One region of the Paenibacillus sp. BIHB 4019 genome, then DNA from elsewhere that is predicted to be linked to it. Evidence: a T-box and tRNA genes for the amino acid it is inferred to sense, from the RefSeq annotation. Region 1 holds a T-box; the other regions hold tRNA genes.
What was found. The T-box of region 1 lies ahead of leuS (leucine--tRNA ligase). A T-box ahead of a tRNA ligase gene usually reads a tRNA of that ligase, here a tRNA-Leu.
Positions count from the first base shown of each region.

Region 1 (5,735 bases):
GAAGCGCGCATACAGCAAGTGAAGCACAGCATGCTCCGCTCCGCCGATATACAGGTCAACCGGCAGCCATTCGCGCTGTTTCTCCGGCGAACAAATTTCCTTGTCGTTTTTCGGATCGATAAAGCGCAGGTAGTACCAGCAGCTGCCCGCCCATTGCGGCATCGTGTTCGTCTCGCGACGCGCCTTCATGCCCGTTTCTGGATCAATCGTGTTGACCCATTCCGTAACATTCGCAAGCGGTGATTCCCCTGTACCCGAAGGCTTAATCGCATCAACATCTGGCAGCAGCAGCGGAAGCTGGTCCTCTGGTACTGGCTTCATTGTGCCATCCTCCAGATGAAGAATCGGAATCGGCTCGCCCCAATAACGCTGGCGGCTGAACAGCCAATCGCGCAGACGGTACGTCACTTTGCCATGGCCGCTGCCTTTTTCTTCAAGGAAGCTGATCATTTTCGCAATCGCTTCTTCATTATTAAGCCCGTTCAGCAAATCGGAATTTACGTGGGCACCGTCGCCAGTATAAGCTTCTTTGGAAATATCTCCGCCTTGCACGACTTCCACAATCGGCAGTCCGAACTGTGTGGCAAATTCCCAGTCGCGCGTATCATGGCCTGGAACCGCCATAATCGCACCTGTACCGTAGCCTGCAAGTACATAATCGGCAATCCAGATTGGCGTTTTCTCGCCATTGACCGGGTTAATCGCATATGCACCCGTGAAAACGCCGGATTTTTCCTTCGCCAAATCAGTACGCTCCAAATCGCTCTTGCGGGAAGCTGTCAGCTGGTATGCCTCAATAGCCGCCTTTTGATCCGCTGTCGTAATTTGGGCAACCAGCTCATGCTCAGGCGCAAGCACGCAATAAGTGGCACCGAACAAAGTATCCGGACGTGTCGTAAACACGACAAGATTCGCGTCATGACCCTCAATAGCAAACGTTACTTCGGCGCCTGTAGACTTGCCGATCCAGTTGCGCTGCATATCCTTGATGCTTTCCGTCCAGTCAAGCTCCTCCAGATCCTCCAGCAGGCGCTCCGCATATTCGGTAATTTTCAGTACCCATTGGCGCATTGGCTTGCGTACAACCGGATGATTTCCGCGTTCGCTTAGTCCGTCAATGACTTCCTCGTTGGCAAGCACAGTTCCCAGCGCTTCGCACCAGTTAACTGGAACTTCAGCAACATATGCAAGGCCTTTATTGTACAGCTGGATGAAAATCCACTGCGTCCATTTATAATAATCCGGGTCAGTCGTACTAAACTCGCGATCCCAATCGTAGGAAAAGCCGAGCGATTTGATTTGACGACGGAAGTTGTCGATATTTTTAAATGTAATTTCACGCGGATGCTGCCCTGTATCCAGTGCATGCTGCTCTGCAGGTAGGCCAAACGCATCCCAGCCCATTGGGTGCAGGACGTTAAAGCCGCGCAGACGCTTGTAACGCGACACGATATCCGTTGCCGTGTAGCCTTCCGGATGACCGACGTGCAGGCCTGAACCGGATGGATAAGGGAACATATCGAGTGCATAAAATTTCGGTTTGCCCGCTTCTTCCTTCGTAGCGAACGTCTTGTTCTCATCCCAATATTTTTGCCATTTCGGCTCTACTATCAGCGGATTATATCCTTGCGGTTGCTGATCTTGACTCATGAATGTTTCCTCCTTAAGCTTGGTAAAGCAAAATTTCAGCGGGCTTCCAAGGTGAAACGGCTGTCGCTGTCCTTTGGCGGCGCTGCGCGTTTCATTTCGAGAAATATAAGCCTATTTATAAGGGAAAACTTATAAATGCTTATATTTCATGCAAAAAAGCTCCCGCCCCTAGCGTATGATCGCTAGGGACGAGAGCTGTCTCCCGTGGTACCACCCTAGTTAGCCCCCGGACATGCTTTGCCGAGTGCTCACTTGTTGCCTTTAACGCAGGCCTTACGGTACGCTTGCGCGCACAGCTCCAAGGTGAGATTCATATCGCTGCAGGTCCGGCTTGCACCATCCGCCGGCTCTCTAAGCCATGCCCCGCGATACTACTGTTCCTCATCAACGCCATATGTGACATTTTAAGAATTAGTTCCGATTATAATGAAGCTTTGACGCGATGTCAAGGGATAAGCCTCTAAGCGACTCCCTTTTTATCCCAATACGCTCACTTCTTGCATGCTAAAATGAACGATGCTAGAACATCAGCCATTTTTTGCGAGGAACCGCCATTCTCCTTGCGAGGCAAAAAAGCTGCTCTCATTTATCCATGGCATTTGCCCCACGGAGGGGTATAATAGGAGCAGCAAGCTTTTGCAACCTATTACTATTTTCGGAGGAATCGTTATGATGCGTTTTGTAAGCAACAACCATATAACAGACCCTGCGCTTAATTTGGCGCTGGAAGAATATATTTTGCGGTCGCTGCCGCCGGAGGACGATTATTTACTGTTTTATATTAATGAGCCTTCCATTATTATTGGCAAAAACCAAAATACGCTGGAAGAAATCAACCCGCGCTACGTAGAGGAAAACAACATCCATGTCGTGCGCCGGCTGTCCGGCGGCGGAGCCGTATATCATGACGAAGGGAATTTGAATTTCAGCTTCATCATGAGCGACGACGGCCAATCCTTCCATAACTTCAAGAAGTTTACCGAGCCGGTCGTGAAAGCACTAGCCGCGCTTGGCGTTCAGGCTGAGCTTACGGGCCGAAACGATATTCAAGTCGGCGAACGAAAAATTTCCGGCAACGCACAATTTTCAGGACGCGGCAGAATGTTCAGCCATGGCACCTTGCTGTTTGATTCCGAAATTGAAAATGTCGTATCCGCTTTGAAAGCGAATCCCGAAAAATACGTGTCGAAAGCGACAAAATCAATTCGCAGCCGCGTAGCCAACATTTCCGAGTTTCTGTCAGAGCCGATTACAATTGAGGAATTCCGCCAAAGCGTGCTTGCTTCCATTTTTGAAGGCAGTGAGGAAATTCCTTACTACGAGCTTTCCGAGGCGCAATGGGCGGATGTCCGCGAGCTGGCACAAACGCGCTATCGCAGCTGGGATTGGAATTATGGCCGGTCGCCCGCATTCAATATGCGCCAGACGAAGCGGATCGAAGGAGCTGGAACGTTTGATGTACGTCTGCAAGTTGAGGAAGGCCTTATTGCAGATGCCGCTGTATATGGCGATTTCTTCGGTCGTGGCGAGAGCAGCGAATTTGCCAAGCAGCTCATCGGTCAGCGTTATGATGCTGCTGCACTCGGCAAGCTGCTCGGCGAGATCGATTTAAGCTATTATTTCGGCAAAGTAACGAAGGAAGACTTAATGGGCTTGATTTTCGAATAAAAATAAACAGCGCCCCGGCCTTCTCTTATTAAGAGAGTCCGGGGCGCTGTCTATGTCCCCTGATAGAATGGAATCATCAATAGGTTCTTTGAATGCCTTTTTTGCCAACTGCCAGCTTCCGAAACCAGAAAACAATGCCATAGCCAAGAACAACAGCGGCACTGTTCATGAGAATATCATCAATGTCGAAGCTGCCGCGCCTCGTAAGCATTTGCAGCACTTCCAGCAGCGTAATAAACAGCACAAACGACAGCAGCACCTTGCCCAGCCGCCAGCGGAAAACAATTGGAAGCGCCAAGCCAAAGGGTACAAATACGACAATATTGCCGCCCATATTAATGATCCAATCGATAAAAGGCATATGATGAAAGTTCGTTACATAAAGCTTGATAGTTGAAAAAGGAATGATATTATATCGCAGCTCCGCACTGCTTCTCGCCTGCCGGCCAAAGCCAAAAAACATTGCATAAATGAGCCACATCGTATAAACGAAAATAAGAATAGCTGTCACTTTTTGAGCAAAGGAATCGAATATTCCGCCTGCCTGCTTCAACGTAATCGCCCCTCCACTTCGCCCGGGTTAAAGGGACGCCGGTAATTTTTTCACCCGATACCAGTAGTTATATTGCAGCGTAAAGCCTAGCTTGTCATACAAGCGGTTCGCCGCATCATTGGCATGCGTCACGAGCAAATAGCTGTGCTCCGCCCCATTTTCCTTGCCCCACTGCAAAATATGCAGCAGAAGCTGCTCGCCAAATCCACGCCTGCGAAAATCTGGTGAAGTCACGACGGCATACAGCCCGATATATCCCCGCTCCATCACGCCAATACCGCAAGCCGCTGGCACTCCCTCTACATAAAGCACAGCAAAGCCCGTCTGAAACGGCGGTGATGCAAACATATTTTTCAGCGTCTCCCGCTCATCATCGGTATGCTTCGCCATCGACATATAGGCTTCCAGCCAAGCTTCACTTAAAAATGTGTCGATGCGAACATCCAGCCCGCCAGCCGGTTGTCGCATTTGAGCAAGGGCCGCCGTCTTGACATAGACAGGGTCTATTTTGTCGTAGCCTCGCAGCGCGAGCGTCTCATCCAGCTCCGGCGGCTGGGAGAATGGCGTGATTTTATAGGCTGTATCCATTCCACGCGCCGTATAAAAAGCTTCGCCATAGGTGATTTTGTGCGAAAGCATTTCCCCGCTGCAGGCTGCTGGCACGATGGAGTTTGACCGTTTGGTATAACCATTCGCCAGACGCAGCTGCCACCCCTCATACATCAGCACCTGAAGCGCAGGCCAAGCATTCATCGACAGCTCCTCCAGCTTAAGATGCAGCTGCTCCTCAGATGGCGACTTTAATGCGGCACTGTCCAAAAGCTGCTTTATCTGGCCCATATGATGCCGATCATGAGCGATAAAATCTGTCAAATATGCCTGCAGCCGGAATGGATGCCCATCGCCGTCTATGTATTCAGCCGCATAATGCTGCTCCGGCAAAGCTTCGATGATCCCAACAATCGCTTCACGGTCTTGAATCGTCTGCCTGACCAGCTTTGCAATTGAAGTATAACGACCATACAGGCGGGCATTTTCATTAAATGCATCATAATCCAAATGCTTGAGCGTCAGCTCCTGCTGCCGGCTTAATCTCTCAATTGCCGTCGTAAGAAAATAACGATCCCAGAGCGCAATATGAGCGACGGCTTCGCGAACGGACCATTTTCCCGGAGCCAAGCTGAGCTCCCACACCGCTTCCTCCTGCTGCTCCAGCCCTTCCACAAACGTAATCCATTCTTGAAAATACTTGAGCAACTGTTGTTTTCCCTGCTCCTGCTCCATGAACCGTTCTCCCTCGCTTTGCTATCCAATATTTGAACTTTTTCTACGATCAGTTTCATTAAAACTAGTAAAATAAAATCTCGCAATTTGCATGCCCTGCAATATTGCCGCCCTCTTGTCGAAGCAAAACAGCCGCCCTGACGGCGGCAATGCCATTCCAATTACCATTAAAGCAATCTAAAGCGGGTTATTTGGTCGAACTGCTGCTCCGCCATTAAGATTGGACGCTGCTTAGGCCCAAACAGATCAAAATGCGGATAGTTGTCGCGGTAGTGAATATACCGGGGATCGAGCCCATAAGACGTGCACCACTGCGCCAGCTTGTCTATATTGGAGCAGCCTACCTTCGTTACCGTCTTCATGCCGGGAAAGCGCGGGTCCAGCCAATAATGCGTCAAAAAAGCGATTTCGCCGCTCTGCACCCGTTCCTTCCAAGCATTCATTTCGGTTCTGGATATGCCAAATGCCACCCGCCCATCTCCTTATTCCATTGGTAAAATATGCTTAACGCGGCCTACTTGCCCGTCAGTCAACCGAACTTTAATGCCATGCGGATGCGTGCCGGAGTTCGTCAGCAAAT
Region 1 covers NZ_CP016808.1:4,737,414-4,743,148, reverse strand. Annotated here, with positions in the region: gene leuS (leucine--tRNA ligase) at 1-1,650, opposite strand, end outside; T-box leader at 1,832-2,047, opposite strand; gene lplA (lipoate--protein ligase) at 2,323-3,318, shown strand; gene BBD42_RS20560 (VanZ family protein) at 3,395-3,871, opposite strand; gene BBD42_RS20555 (GNAT family N-acetyltransferase) at 3,899-5,155, opposite strand; gene BBD42_RS20550 (hypothetical protein) at 5,323-5,625, opposite strand; gene BBD42_RS20545 (YwbE family protein) at 5,638-5,735, opposite strand, start outside.

Region 2 (5,735 bases), 1.4 Mb from region 1:
TACCCAAGCACTATGATTAATTTGCAGCTGCACCGTTATTTTTCCATTTTCAACGATAACCTTGGCAGGCTTTTCCCAATAATCATTTGCCATAGATGCTGATTCATCTTCAGCTTTCTTGATGACATAATCGATCGTATATGTACCATCTGCCATGCTTTCTGCATAAGCCGACGGCGCTGCAAGAAGAACCAAAAAACAAATAATTAAGAAGGTTGATATTGGGAGTTTACGAATGAAGTCTTTCTCCTCCTCTCCTGTCGTATAGAAAAAATAGTTTAGAAAAGGTAGACAACAATCAAGTTAATGATTATCATTATCAATTGAGTGTCAAAAAAAATATACCTTTCCTTCCCCACTCCTAAGCCTGCGCATCATGCTCTTCACAGCTCTCAGGATGCCTAGCAAGCTGTTTCTCAGCTGCCCGACAACTTGATATTAACGTAACTATATTAATTTTGTCAATCGTTTATTTACATATTTTTTTGTTTATTTTTCTTTAATTGATTTCAAAGACTAAACAAACATTTTTAAATGCACAATTTTCATATAAATTTATTGATATAATATTATATTTATGTTTAAAAAAGAATGAATACCGCTATTTATTTTGCGTATAACCATAAATTATTTTTTCTATATATTGTTTATTTCTTATTGACATTGATTATCATTTACAATATCATTATTTTAATAATAATAATCATTATCAGATCGGATTGGGAGGATTATATGAAAATTGTATACCCTGTGATGCTGGCCCTGCTTCTCTTAGCCGCACCAGGTTGCTCACAAAATGTTAATTCAGCCGCCTCACAAGGGGTTGCAAGTCAAGCCGAGAAACAAAATGCGGTAGCCATAACCGATTTCGCCGGAAGGCAACTAACATTTGCTGCTGTCCCTTCGCATATTGTAGCGTTAAGCAATGGTGAAGCCGATATTATTTATGCCCTAGGGGGAACACTCGTCGGCCGGCCTACCTCCTCCGTTCCATTAGCCAACGAAGAAGCGGAGGCCGTGGAACAAATCGGCTCTACCCACGAGGTCGATCTGGAGAAAATCGCCTTTTTGAAAGCGGATGTCGTTCTCGGCAACAATCCTATGAATACGAAGGATATCCCCACTATTGAAAGCATTGGGGCCAAGATGGTGCTCTCCTCTGCCAATTCAATAGACGATATTAAAAAGCAAATTACGCTGTTAGGCCAGCTTCTGCAAAAACAGTCGCGGGCTGAAGAGCTTATTGCCGAAATCGATGGCAAGCTTAGCCAAATTGCAGCAAATGCCAGCACGAACAAGACGCGGGCTTTATTAGTATACGGCGCTCCGGGCACCTTTATGGCTGCACTGCCCAATTCTCTCAGCGGCAACATTTTGGAGATGGCTGGCGGAGAAAATATTGCCTCGGATTATGAAGCGCTTCAAAGCTATCCACAATATGCTCAGCTCAATTCAGAAAGAATCGTTCAGTCAAATCCGCAAGTTGTCATGATTATGACGCATGGCAATCCGGAACAGGTAAAGGATGCCTTCCTAAAGGAAATGCAAAGCAATGCTGCCTGGAATGGACTTGATGCTGTAAAAAATAATGCCATCGAAGTGCTTCCTGCTGATCTGTTCGGCACGAACCCGGGTACGCGTATCACCGATGCGCTCACCCTTATGATTGAATTGCTGGATGGAGCGAAGACGCAGCCATGAATAAAACTCAGCGAAGCCGCCGGCGCAAATGGTCTATCATAATTGCGCCTATTATTTTGCTACTTGTTACTTATTTCGGTCTCGTTTACGGCTCCGTTCCTATTACTTTAAAAGAGATTGGCCAGGTTCTCACCTCCGATGCCGATCCCCGTTACGAAACTATCATTATGAATTTAAGAATGCCGCGCGTCATTATTGGCCTGCTCGTAGGCGCTTGCCTAGCTGCATCAGGCGCTCTGCTGCAAGGCGTAATGCGCAATCCTCTTGCGGATCCCGGCATTATTGGGGTTTCCGCTGGTGGCGGACTTGCAGCTGTCATTACGATGGTCGTTCTTCCGCAGCTTGGCTATATGCTGCCAATAGCAGCCTTTTTAGGCGCAAGCATTACTTGCCTGCTAATCTATTTGAGCGCATGGGACAAAGGGACATCGCCTATCAAAATCGTACTCGCAGGCGTAGCCATTAATGCGCTGCTCGGCGCTGTAACAAATGGACTTATGGTCGTCTATAGCGACCGCGTACAATCGGTTCTCCCTTGGCTTGCTGGTGGGCTGAACGGAAGAAGCTGGAGCCATCTCTCCTTTATGGCGCCTTATGCCATTGTCGGTTTGCTGCTTTGCTTTCTGGCGATTAAGCCAGCCAATGTGCTGCTGCTAGGCGATGACTCCGCCCAACTGCTTGGCCAAAAAGTTCAAATTCAGCGCTTCCTGCTCATTATTTTGGCTGCACTGTTAGCCGGAGCTGCCGTCAGCGTCGCTGGACTCATTGGTTTTGTTGGACTCGTCGTCCCACATGCCGTTCGTTTAATTATCGGAGACGACTATCGCTTTCTCCTTCCGCTTTCTATAGTCGGTGGAGCATCTTTAGTCGTTTTAGCAGATACATTCGCACGTACCTGGTTTGATCCGATTGAGCTTCCTGTAGGCATCCTTCTTGCCTGTCTGGGAGCACCATTCTTTCTTTATCTATTACGTAAAAAGGGGGCAATACGATGAATGCTGCTATTCATATTGATAATGTAGGCTTATCCGTCGGCGCTTTCGAAATGGAAGATGCCAATATGATTATCCCTTCTGGAAAAATCACGGCCATTGTTGGTCCGAATGGATCAGGCAAATCGACAATGCTGAAGGTCATTACCAAGCTGCTTACGCCAGACAAAGGCGAAGTATTTATTAATCAAAAGCCGCTTAAAAGCTACAAAACCAAAGATTTTGCCAAAGATATCGCAATGCTTACGCAATCCAAAGAAATGATTCCCGACCTAACGGTACGTGAACTCGTCTCCTTTGGGCGCTCGCCTCATAAGCCTATGTTCAAAAACAAAATGACACACGAAGACAATGACATCATCGATTGGGCCTTAAAGATTACCGGTACTAAGCGTTACCAGCACCAAATGTTTTACACTTTATCTGGAGGTGAACAGCAAAAAGCCCGAATCGCAATGGCTTTGGCGCAAAAAACGAATATTCTTCTGCTCGACGAGCCTACTACTTACCTCGATATTGCCCATCAATTCGATGTAATGGAGATGCTGCAGCAGATTAATCGGAATCATCAGATTACAATTGTTATGGTTTTACATGACCTCCAACAAGCAGCTGCATACTGTGACCATATGATTGCTATGAAACGCGGATTAATTGCCATGACAGGGGAACCCCAAACCGTACTAACTTCAGAGTTTTTAAAAGATGTGTATAATATGGATGCCCGTATCAAATTTGATGAAGGTTATCCCCTTATTATCCCGAATCCAAGAAAAAATCAGGAGGACACCAAAATGATTATTGTAACGAATGCATCCCATATTACAAAAGGCAATGCCCATAAGCTGATTGAGCGCTTCGACCGCGTTGGCGATGTAGAGAAAGCGGAGGGTTTCCTTGGCCTTGAGGTTTTGCTGACAGAGAAAACGAAAGATTATGAGGAAGTATCCATTGTAACACGCTGGAATACGAAGGATGATTTCCAAGCTTGGACTCGCAGCGACGCTTTCCGTGAAGCTCATTCTCGTCGTGGTGGAACACCGGACTATATTATTTCCAATACAATTACCTTCTACGAAGTTAAAGTCATCAGAAACCCGATTGCTGCGGCTAACTAGCCTACTGCTTCAAGCACATTTAATCCAATGAAAAAAGAAGCTTGCAATTCCACTTCAAGAGTGGAATTGCAAGCTTCTTTCATATGTATCAGCTGTTACGCTGATCTATTATCGGGCAAATAAAAAAGCCTGCTCTTGCGCTCCGATTACCGAGCAAGTTCAGACATGCTGTAAAACATATAATGGTCGGGACGACACGATTTGAACATGCGACCCCCTGGTCCCAAACCAGGTGCTCTACCAAGCTGAGCTACGTCCCGAAACAAAAATGGAGCGGACGACGAGATTCGAACTCGCGACCCTCGCCTTGGCAAGGCGATGCTCTACCACTGAGCCACGTCCGCAAAAAAATATGGTGCGGTCGAGAGGACTCGAACCTCCACGGCTGTTACACCACTAGAACCTGAATCTAGCGCGTCTGCCAATTCCGCCACGACCGCATATTTTTTTTGAAAAAGATGGTGCCGTCGAGAGGACTTGAACCCCCAACCTACTGATTACAAGTCAGTTGCTCTACCAATTGAGCTACAACGGCACAGAATGAAAGAATGGCGGAGCTGACGAGATTCGAACTCGCGGTCTCCTGCGTGACAGGCAGGCATGTTAGGCCTCTACACCACAGCTCCGTATTCAAAATCATAATGGTGGAGGCTGAGGGGATCGAACCCCCGACCCTCTGCTTGTAAGGCAGATGCTCTCCCAGCTGAGCTAAGCCTCCGAAAAAAGTATGGTGACCCGTAGGGGACTCGAACCCCTGTTACCTCCGTGAAAGGGAGGTGTCTTAACCACTTGACCAACGGGCCATGATCACGTTTAAAACCAATCAATGTGTGTTGCACACTGAAAACTGGATGCGAAAGACAAGTCTGAAACGTTAGCGTGTTGTTTAGGATAAGCCCTCGACCGATTAGTATTCGTCAGCTGCACGCATTGCTGCGCTTCCACCCCGAACCTATCAACCTCGTCGTCTTCAAGGGGTCTTACTAATTGGGAAATCTCATCTTGAGGGGGGCTTCGCGCTTAGATGCTTTCAGCGCTTATCCCGTCCGTACTTGGCTACCCAGCGGTGCTCCTGGCGGAACAACTGGTACACCAGCGGTACGTCCATCCCGGTCCTCTCGTACTAAGGACAGCTCCTCTCAAATTTCCTGCGCCCGCGACAGATAGGGACCGAACTGTCTCACGACGTTCTGAACCCAGCTCGCGTACCGCTTTAATGGGCGAACAGCCCAACCCTTGGGACCTACTTCAGCCCCAGGATGCGATGAGCCGACATCGAGGTGCCAAACCTCCCCGTCGATGTGGACTCTTGGGGGAGATAAGCCTGTTATCCCCAGGGTAGCTTTTATCCGTTGAGCGATGGCCCTTCCATTCGGTACCACCGGATCACTAAGCCCGACTTTCGTCCCTGCTCGACTTGTAGGTCTCGCAGTCAAGCTCCCTTATGCCTTTGCACTCTCCGAATGATTTCCAACCATTCTGAGGGAACCTTTGGGCGCCTCCGTTACATTTTAGGAGGCGACCGCCCCAGTCAAACTGTCCACCTGACACGGTCCCCGAACCAGTTTCATGGTCCTAGGTTAGAACTCCGATACGATCAGGGTGGTATCCCAACGTCGCCTCCACACAAGCTGGCGCTCATGCTTCAATGGCTCCCACCTATCCTGTACAGATCGTACCAAAGTTCAATATCAAGTTACAGTAAAGCTCCATGGGGTCTTTCCGTCTTGTCGCGGGTAACCTGCATCTTCACAGGTATTAAAATTTCACCGGATCTCTCGTTGAGACAGCGCCCAAGTCGTTACGCCATTCGTGCGGGTCAGAATTTACCTGACAAGGAATTTCGCTACCTTAGGACCGTTATAGTTACGGCCGCCGTTTACTGGGGCTTCGGTTCACAGCTTCGGGTTACCCCTAACCGCTC
Region 2 covers NZ_CP016808.1:3,290,208-3,295,942, reverse strand. Annotated here, with positions in the region: gene isdC (heme uptake protein IsdC) at 1-195, opposite strand, end outside; gene BBD42_RS14050 (ABC transporter substrate-binding protein) at 733-1,701, shown strand; gene BBD42_RS14045 (FecCD family ABC transporter permease) at 1,698-2,696, shown strand; gene isdG (heme oxygenase) at 2,693-3,811, shown strand; tRNA gene BBD42_RS14035 (tRNA-Pro) at 3,995-4,071, opposite strand; tRNA gene BBD42_RS14030 (tRNA-Gly) at 4,081-4,155, opposite strand; tRNA gene BBD42_RS14025 (tRNA-Leu) at 4,165-4,251, opposite strand; tRNA gene BBD42_RS14020 (tRNA-Thr) at 4,271-4,346, opposite strand; tRNA gene BBD42_RS14015 (tRNA-Asp) at 4,361-4,437, opposite strand; tRNA gene BBD42_RS14010 (tRNA-Val) at 4,454-4,529, opposite strand; tRNA gene BBD42_RS14005 (tRNA-Glu) at 4,540-4,614, opposite strand; rRNA gene BBD42_RS14000 (23S ribosomal RNA) at 4,699-5,735, opposite strand, start outside.
Region 2: it has a tRNA-Leu gene. The T-box ahead of leuS (leucine--tRNA ligase) is inferred to sense a tRNA for this amino acid. The anticodon was not compared.

Region 3 (5,735 bases), 1.9 Mb from region 1:
GCAGGACCATCTGCCAAGGCTAAATACTCCCTAGTGACCGATAGTGAAGCAGTACCGTGAGGGAAAGGTGAAAAGCACCGCGGAAGCGGAGTGAAAAAGAACCTGAAACCGTGCGCTTACAAAAAGTCAGAGCCCAATTTAGGGGTGATGGCGTGCCTTTTGTAGAATGAACCGGCGAGTTACGTTCACGTGCAAGGTTAAGTCGGGAAGACGGAGCCGCAGCGAAAGCGAGTCTGAATAGGGCGAATAAGTACGTGGTCGTAGACCCGAAACCGTGTGATCTACCCCTGTCCAGGGTGAAGGTGCGGTAACACGCACTGGAGGCCCGAACCCACGCACGTTGAAAAGTGCGGGGATGAGGTGGGGGTAGCGGAGAAATTCCAATCGAACTCGGAGATAGCTGGTTCTCCCCGAAATAGCTTTAGGGCTAGCCTCGAGGTATGAACGTCGTGGAGGTAGAGCACTGATTGGGTGCGGGGCCCGCCAAGGGTTACCAAGTCTAGTCAAACTCCGAATGCCATAGACGTGCTTCTCGGGAGTCAGACAGTGAGTGCTAAGATCCATTGTCAAGAGGGAAACAGCCCAGATCATCAGCTAAGGTCCCCAAGTGTGTGTTAAGTGGGAAAGGATGTGGAGTTGCAAAGACAACCAGGATGTTGGCTTAGAAGCAGCCACCATTTAAAGAGTGCGTAATAGCTCACTGGTCGAGTGACTCTGCGCCGAAAATGTAACGGGGCTAAACACACCACCGAAGCTATGACATGTGCCTATAGGGTACTTGGGTAGGGGAGCGTTGAATATAGGTTGAAGGTATACCGTAAGGAGTGCTGGACTGTATTCAAGTGAGAATGCCGGTATGAGTAACGAAAAGACAAGTGAGAATCTTGTCCGCCGAAAGCCTAAGGGTTCCTGAGGAAGGCTCGTCCACTCAGGGTAAGTCGGGACCTAACGCGAGGCCGAAAGGCGTAGTGGAAGGACAACAGGTTCAAATTCCTGTACCACCGTAAACCGTTATGAGCAATGGGATGACGCAGAAGGGCAGTGACGCGGACTGATGGAATAGTCCGTCCAAGCAGTGAGGCTGATGAGTAGGCAAATCCGCTCATCGTTAAGGCTGGGCTGTGATGGGGAGCGAAAATTACAGTAGCGAAGGTCATGCACTCCGGCTGCCGAGAAAAGTCTCTAGCCAGGTGAAGGTGCCCGTACCGCAAACCGACACAGGTAGGCGAGCAGAGCATGCTAAGGCGCGCGGAAGAACTCTCGTTAAGGAACTCGGCAAAATGACCCCGTAACTTCGGGAGAAGGGGTACCTCGGTAGGGTGAATAGCCCGAGGGGGTCGCAGTGAAAAGGCCCAAGCGACTGTTTAGCAAAAACACAGGTCTGTGCGAAGCCGTAAGGCGAAGTATACGGGCTGACGCCTGCCCGGTGCTGGAAGGTTAAGGGGAGCGGTTAGGAGCAATCCGAAGCTGTGAACCGAAGCCCCAGTAAACGGCGGCCGTAACTATAACGGTCCTAAGGTAGCGAAATTCCTTGTCAGGTAAATTCTGACCCGCACGAATGGCGTAACGACTTGGGCGCTGTCTCAACGAGAGATCCGGTGAAATTTTAATACCTGTGAAGATGCAGGTTACCCGCGACAAGACGGAAAGACCCCATGGAGCTTTACTGTAACTTGATATTGAACTTTGGTACGATCTGTACAGGATAGGTGGGAGCCATTGAAGCATGAGCGCCAGCTTGTGTGGAGGCGACGTTGGGATACCACCCTGATCGTATCGGAGTTCTAACCTAGGACCATGAAACTGGTTCGGGGACCGTGTCAGGTGGACAGTTTGACTGGGGCGGTCGCCTCCTAAAATGTAACGGAGGCGCCCAAAGGTTCCCTCAGAATGGTTGGAAATCATTCGGAGAGTGCAAAGGCATAAGGGAGCTTGACTGCGAGACCTACAAGTCGAGCAGGGACGAAAGTCGGGCTTAGTGATCCGGTGGTACCGAATGGAAGGGCCATCGCTCAACGGATAAAAGCTACCCTGGGGATAACAGGCTTATCTCCCCCAAGAGTCCACATCGACGGGGAGGTTTGGCACCTCGATGTCGGCTCATCGCATCCTGGGGCTGAAGTAGGTCCCAAGGGTTGGGCTGTTCGCCCATTAAAGCGGTACGCGAGCTGGGTTCAGAACGTCGTGAGACAGTTCGGTCCCTATCTGTCGCGGGCGCAGGAAATTTGAGAGGAGCTGTCCTTAGTACGAGAGGACCGGGATGGACGTACCGCTGGTGTACCAGTTGTTCCGCCAGGAGCACCGCTGGGTAGCCAAGTACGGACGGGATAAGCGCTGAAAGCATCTAAGCGCGAAGCCCCCCTCAAGATGAGATTTCCCAATTAGTAAGACCCCTTGAAGACGACGAGGTTGATAGGTTCGGGGTGGAAGCGCAGCAATGCGTGCAGCTGACGAATACTAATCGGTCGAGGGCTTATCCTAATAACACGCTAACGTTTCAGACTTTGTCTTTCGCATCCAGTTTTCAAGGCGCAACTCAATCGTAGCGTCTTTACCGTTGGACCTTTTTTTACCAGGTCATTCAACGAACAGCTGAAATATTCCCTGATAGCTCAGTTGGTAGAGCACTCGACTGTTAATCGAGTTGTCACAGGTTCGAGTCCTGTTCGGGGAGCCATATGCTCTCATAGCTCAGTAGGTAGAGTGCATCCATGGTAAGGATGAGGTCACCGGTTCGATCCCGGTTGAGAGCTCCAGCTTTATTCGTAAGGCCCGTTGGTCAAGGGGTTAAGACACCTCCCTTTCACGGAGGTAACAGGGGTTCGAATCCCCTACGGGTCACCATTTATTGGGGATTAGCCAAGCGGTAAGGCAACGGACTTTGACTCCGTCATTCTCAGGTTCGATCCCTGAATCCCCAGCCATTTCATGAGTCATTAGCTCAGCTGGTAGAGCACCTGACTTTTAATCAGGGTGTCGTAGGTTCGAATCCTACATGACTCACCATTTTTTCTTATAGCTTTACCCATGCGCGTGTGGCGGAATTGGCAGACGCACCAGACTTAGGATCTGGCGTTTCACGACGTGGGGGTTCAAGTCCCTCCACGCGCACCATTTAATTAAATCCAACCCTTTTTATCTGAAAATGATAAGAAGGGTTTTTTGATGTTTTTAACATACTCGTTCCTCCAATTTATCCAGTAAAGTGCGCCCGATTTTCCATGTTGCTTGTAGGTTCGATTGTGTATAATGGCATAGCAGTGAGAATTGCTATCAATGAAGAAACAGAAAAGGGTGGGTTCAGTGGTAAATGGAACAAAGAAATACACGATTAGGTTAGCTACGTTGCTTATAGGATGTCTAATCGTTCTCGCAGGCTGCAGTACAGCGGCAAATTCGGGCTCGGAATCAACAGCATCTCCAGCACAACAGACAAATGCAACGACGGGGCAGGAGCCAGCTGCCGCTTCTAATACACGCATAGTCACTGACTCATACGGAGAGAAGGAAATTCCGGCTAATCCGCAGCGTATTTTTTCAGTGAGCGCTACTACGCCATTGCTGGCACTAGGCATTACGCCGATTGGCGGCTTGAATTATGAAATTACACCGGATTATTATTTAAACCATTATAAAGATCAAATTACGATCGCTGGAGATTATCCGATTAATTATGAGTCGGTTTTGGAATTGAAGCCTGATCTTATTATTGCTTCATCTTTTGTTGAAGCCGATGTCGTTGACCAACTGAGCAAAATTGCACCTACGGTTATCTATCCATGGGGAGTAAATTTGTATGAGCAGCTGAAGTTCATAGCTGGTATTGTAGGGAAAGAAGCAGAGGCTGAGCAGTGGATTAAGCAGCATGAGGAGAAAGCGGCGAAATACAAGGAAGAGATTAAGCAGTATGTCGGGCCAGATGAGACAGTTGCTGCGATCCAGATTGTTAAAAACTCGTTTCAGGTAGCTGGAAATCGTAACATGGGACATGTACTTTATGATTTGCTGGGGCTTAAACCGCTGCCGTCCATTCAGAAGCAAATTGATGATAGCGAAGATTATTTTGTTTATACCGATTCGCTATCGCTTGAAAAACTGCCGGATTATGATGCGGATCGGTTGATCGTGAAAGTGGATATTACGCAGCCGGGTTCAGAGCAATTTTTTGAAGAAATGCAGCAATCGGCGATTTGGAAAAGTCTTTCCGCAGTGAAAAATGGCAAAGTATATATCGTACCGCATGAAAAATGGTGGTCCTATACATTGTTTTCGACCGATGCTTTGCTGGATGAAACGATGCAGTTATTCAAAAAATAAACGAATAGCTGGCAATGAAGCTTTCCTGATTCAAGGGGAAAGCTTTTTTTTATAAGTATAGGAAAGGATATGGTTTTTCCATCCTTTCTGTATATTTCTATGCGAAACGGAAGCATAGCCGGCAAAGGACGGCTTCAGAAGTTTACGCTTGGGCATTTTTCCGCTACAATAAAATGATAGCATTTTTGAGAATGGTTATCATAATGGGAGGGGACCAAGGTCAAATGGCGGATAAGGATGAACACCTAGATGATTTGCAGCTCCGCTGGGTTCAGATTACTAAAGGTTCATGTACTGGAGGAATACCAGCACTGTCTCAAAACGCTATGGCATACACGTTATGGGCCATAACGCAAGGAACCGCAACCGTATTGTTCCAAGGACATCCTCTATTTCTTCAGCCAGGTACTTGTGTTCTGTTTGAGCCCAAAACAACTATAGAGGCCAGTGGATCGGTGGATGGACGTATTCAGTATTATTCGCTCGAATTTGAAGCCGCGTCCGCCAGTATTGTAGAAGCTGGAAAGGAGCTGCTTTCCTTTGCTACTGGCCAGCCCTTCTTCATAAAGCCGTTTGCCCCATTCATGGACGTTATGGATTCGTTGTTTGATTTACGAATGGCTGTGAGCGGAATGGAGCGATTTAAGCGCAATATTTTACTGCAGGAGGCCATTTATTTATTTGCTGCCGCCGCTTTGGCTTCTAACAATTCCAAGGATGCGGAGCATGCCGTACATCGAACGATTTTATATATGAAGGAAAACTATAAAAGCAAAATAACGCTGCCGGAGCTCGCGAATTTGGCGGGTGTGGGCATACGACAGTACACTCATTTGTTCAAGCAGGTGACGGGAGCAAGCCCGATGGATTATTTGGGCAAGCTGCGCATGGACCGGGCTAAGAAGCTGCTGCTGGTCGCTTCGAATGATATGGTCACTGTAGCCAGCCATGTGGGCTTCAAGGATGAATTTTATTTTAGCCGGAAGTTTAAGCAGCAGGTGGGCGTATCGCCCCGGGTATATATGCAGACGAGAGAGCCCCGGGTTATTGGCCTTCTCTATACGTCGCATTTGCTTGCCCTTGGTCATGTGCCTGTAGGTGCCCCCGATTACCATCTATTCGAAAATTATTATGTGCGTGAGCATGCAAAAGCAATGACACCGTTCAAATGGGAACCATGTGACATGGATGCTGTTCGTGCTATGAAGCCTGACTTAATTTTAGGTTATGAGCATATGCTTTCTGAGGAGCAGGAGCAGCTTAGCCAGTTCGCCGAGGTTATTCCTATCGATTGGCATGCCCAGGACGTATATGGGCAGCTGCGACAAATTTCAGCCATTGTAGGCAAGCGGAAACAGGAACGGGAATGGTTGGAACGGCATTTGGCTAAAGCGGATCAAGCGAGGGAACGGGTCCAG
Region 3 covers NZ_CP016808.1:2,790,337-2,796,071, forward strand. Annotated here, with positions in the region: rRNA gene BBD42_RS11955 (23S ribosomal RNA) at 1-2,481, shown strand, start outside; tRNA gene BBD42_RS11960 (tRNA-Asn) at 2,602-2,677, shown strand; tRNA gene BBD42_RS11965 (tRNA-Thr) at 2,681-2,756, shown strand; tRNA gene BBD42_RS11970 (tRNA-Glu) at 2,770-2,844, shown strand; tRNA gene BBD42_RS11975 (tRNA-Gln) at 2,850-2,924, shown strand; tRNA gene BBD42_RS11980 (tRNA-Lys) at 2,931-3,006, shown strand; tRNA gene BBD42_RS11985 (tRNA-Leu) at 3,030-3,114, shown strand; gene BBD42_RS11990 (ABC transporter substrate-binding protein) at 3,304-4,317, shown strand; partial or broken gene BBD42_RS32840 (AraC family ligand binding domain-containing protein) at 4,644-4,763, shown strand; gene BBD42_RS11995 (helix-turn-helix domain-containing protein) at 4,773-5,735, shown strand, end outside.
Region 3: it has a tRNA-Leu gene. The T-box ahead of leuS (leucine--tRNA ligase) is inferred to sense a tRNA for this amino acid. The anticodon was not compared.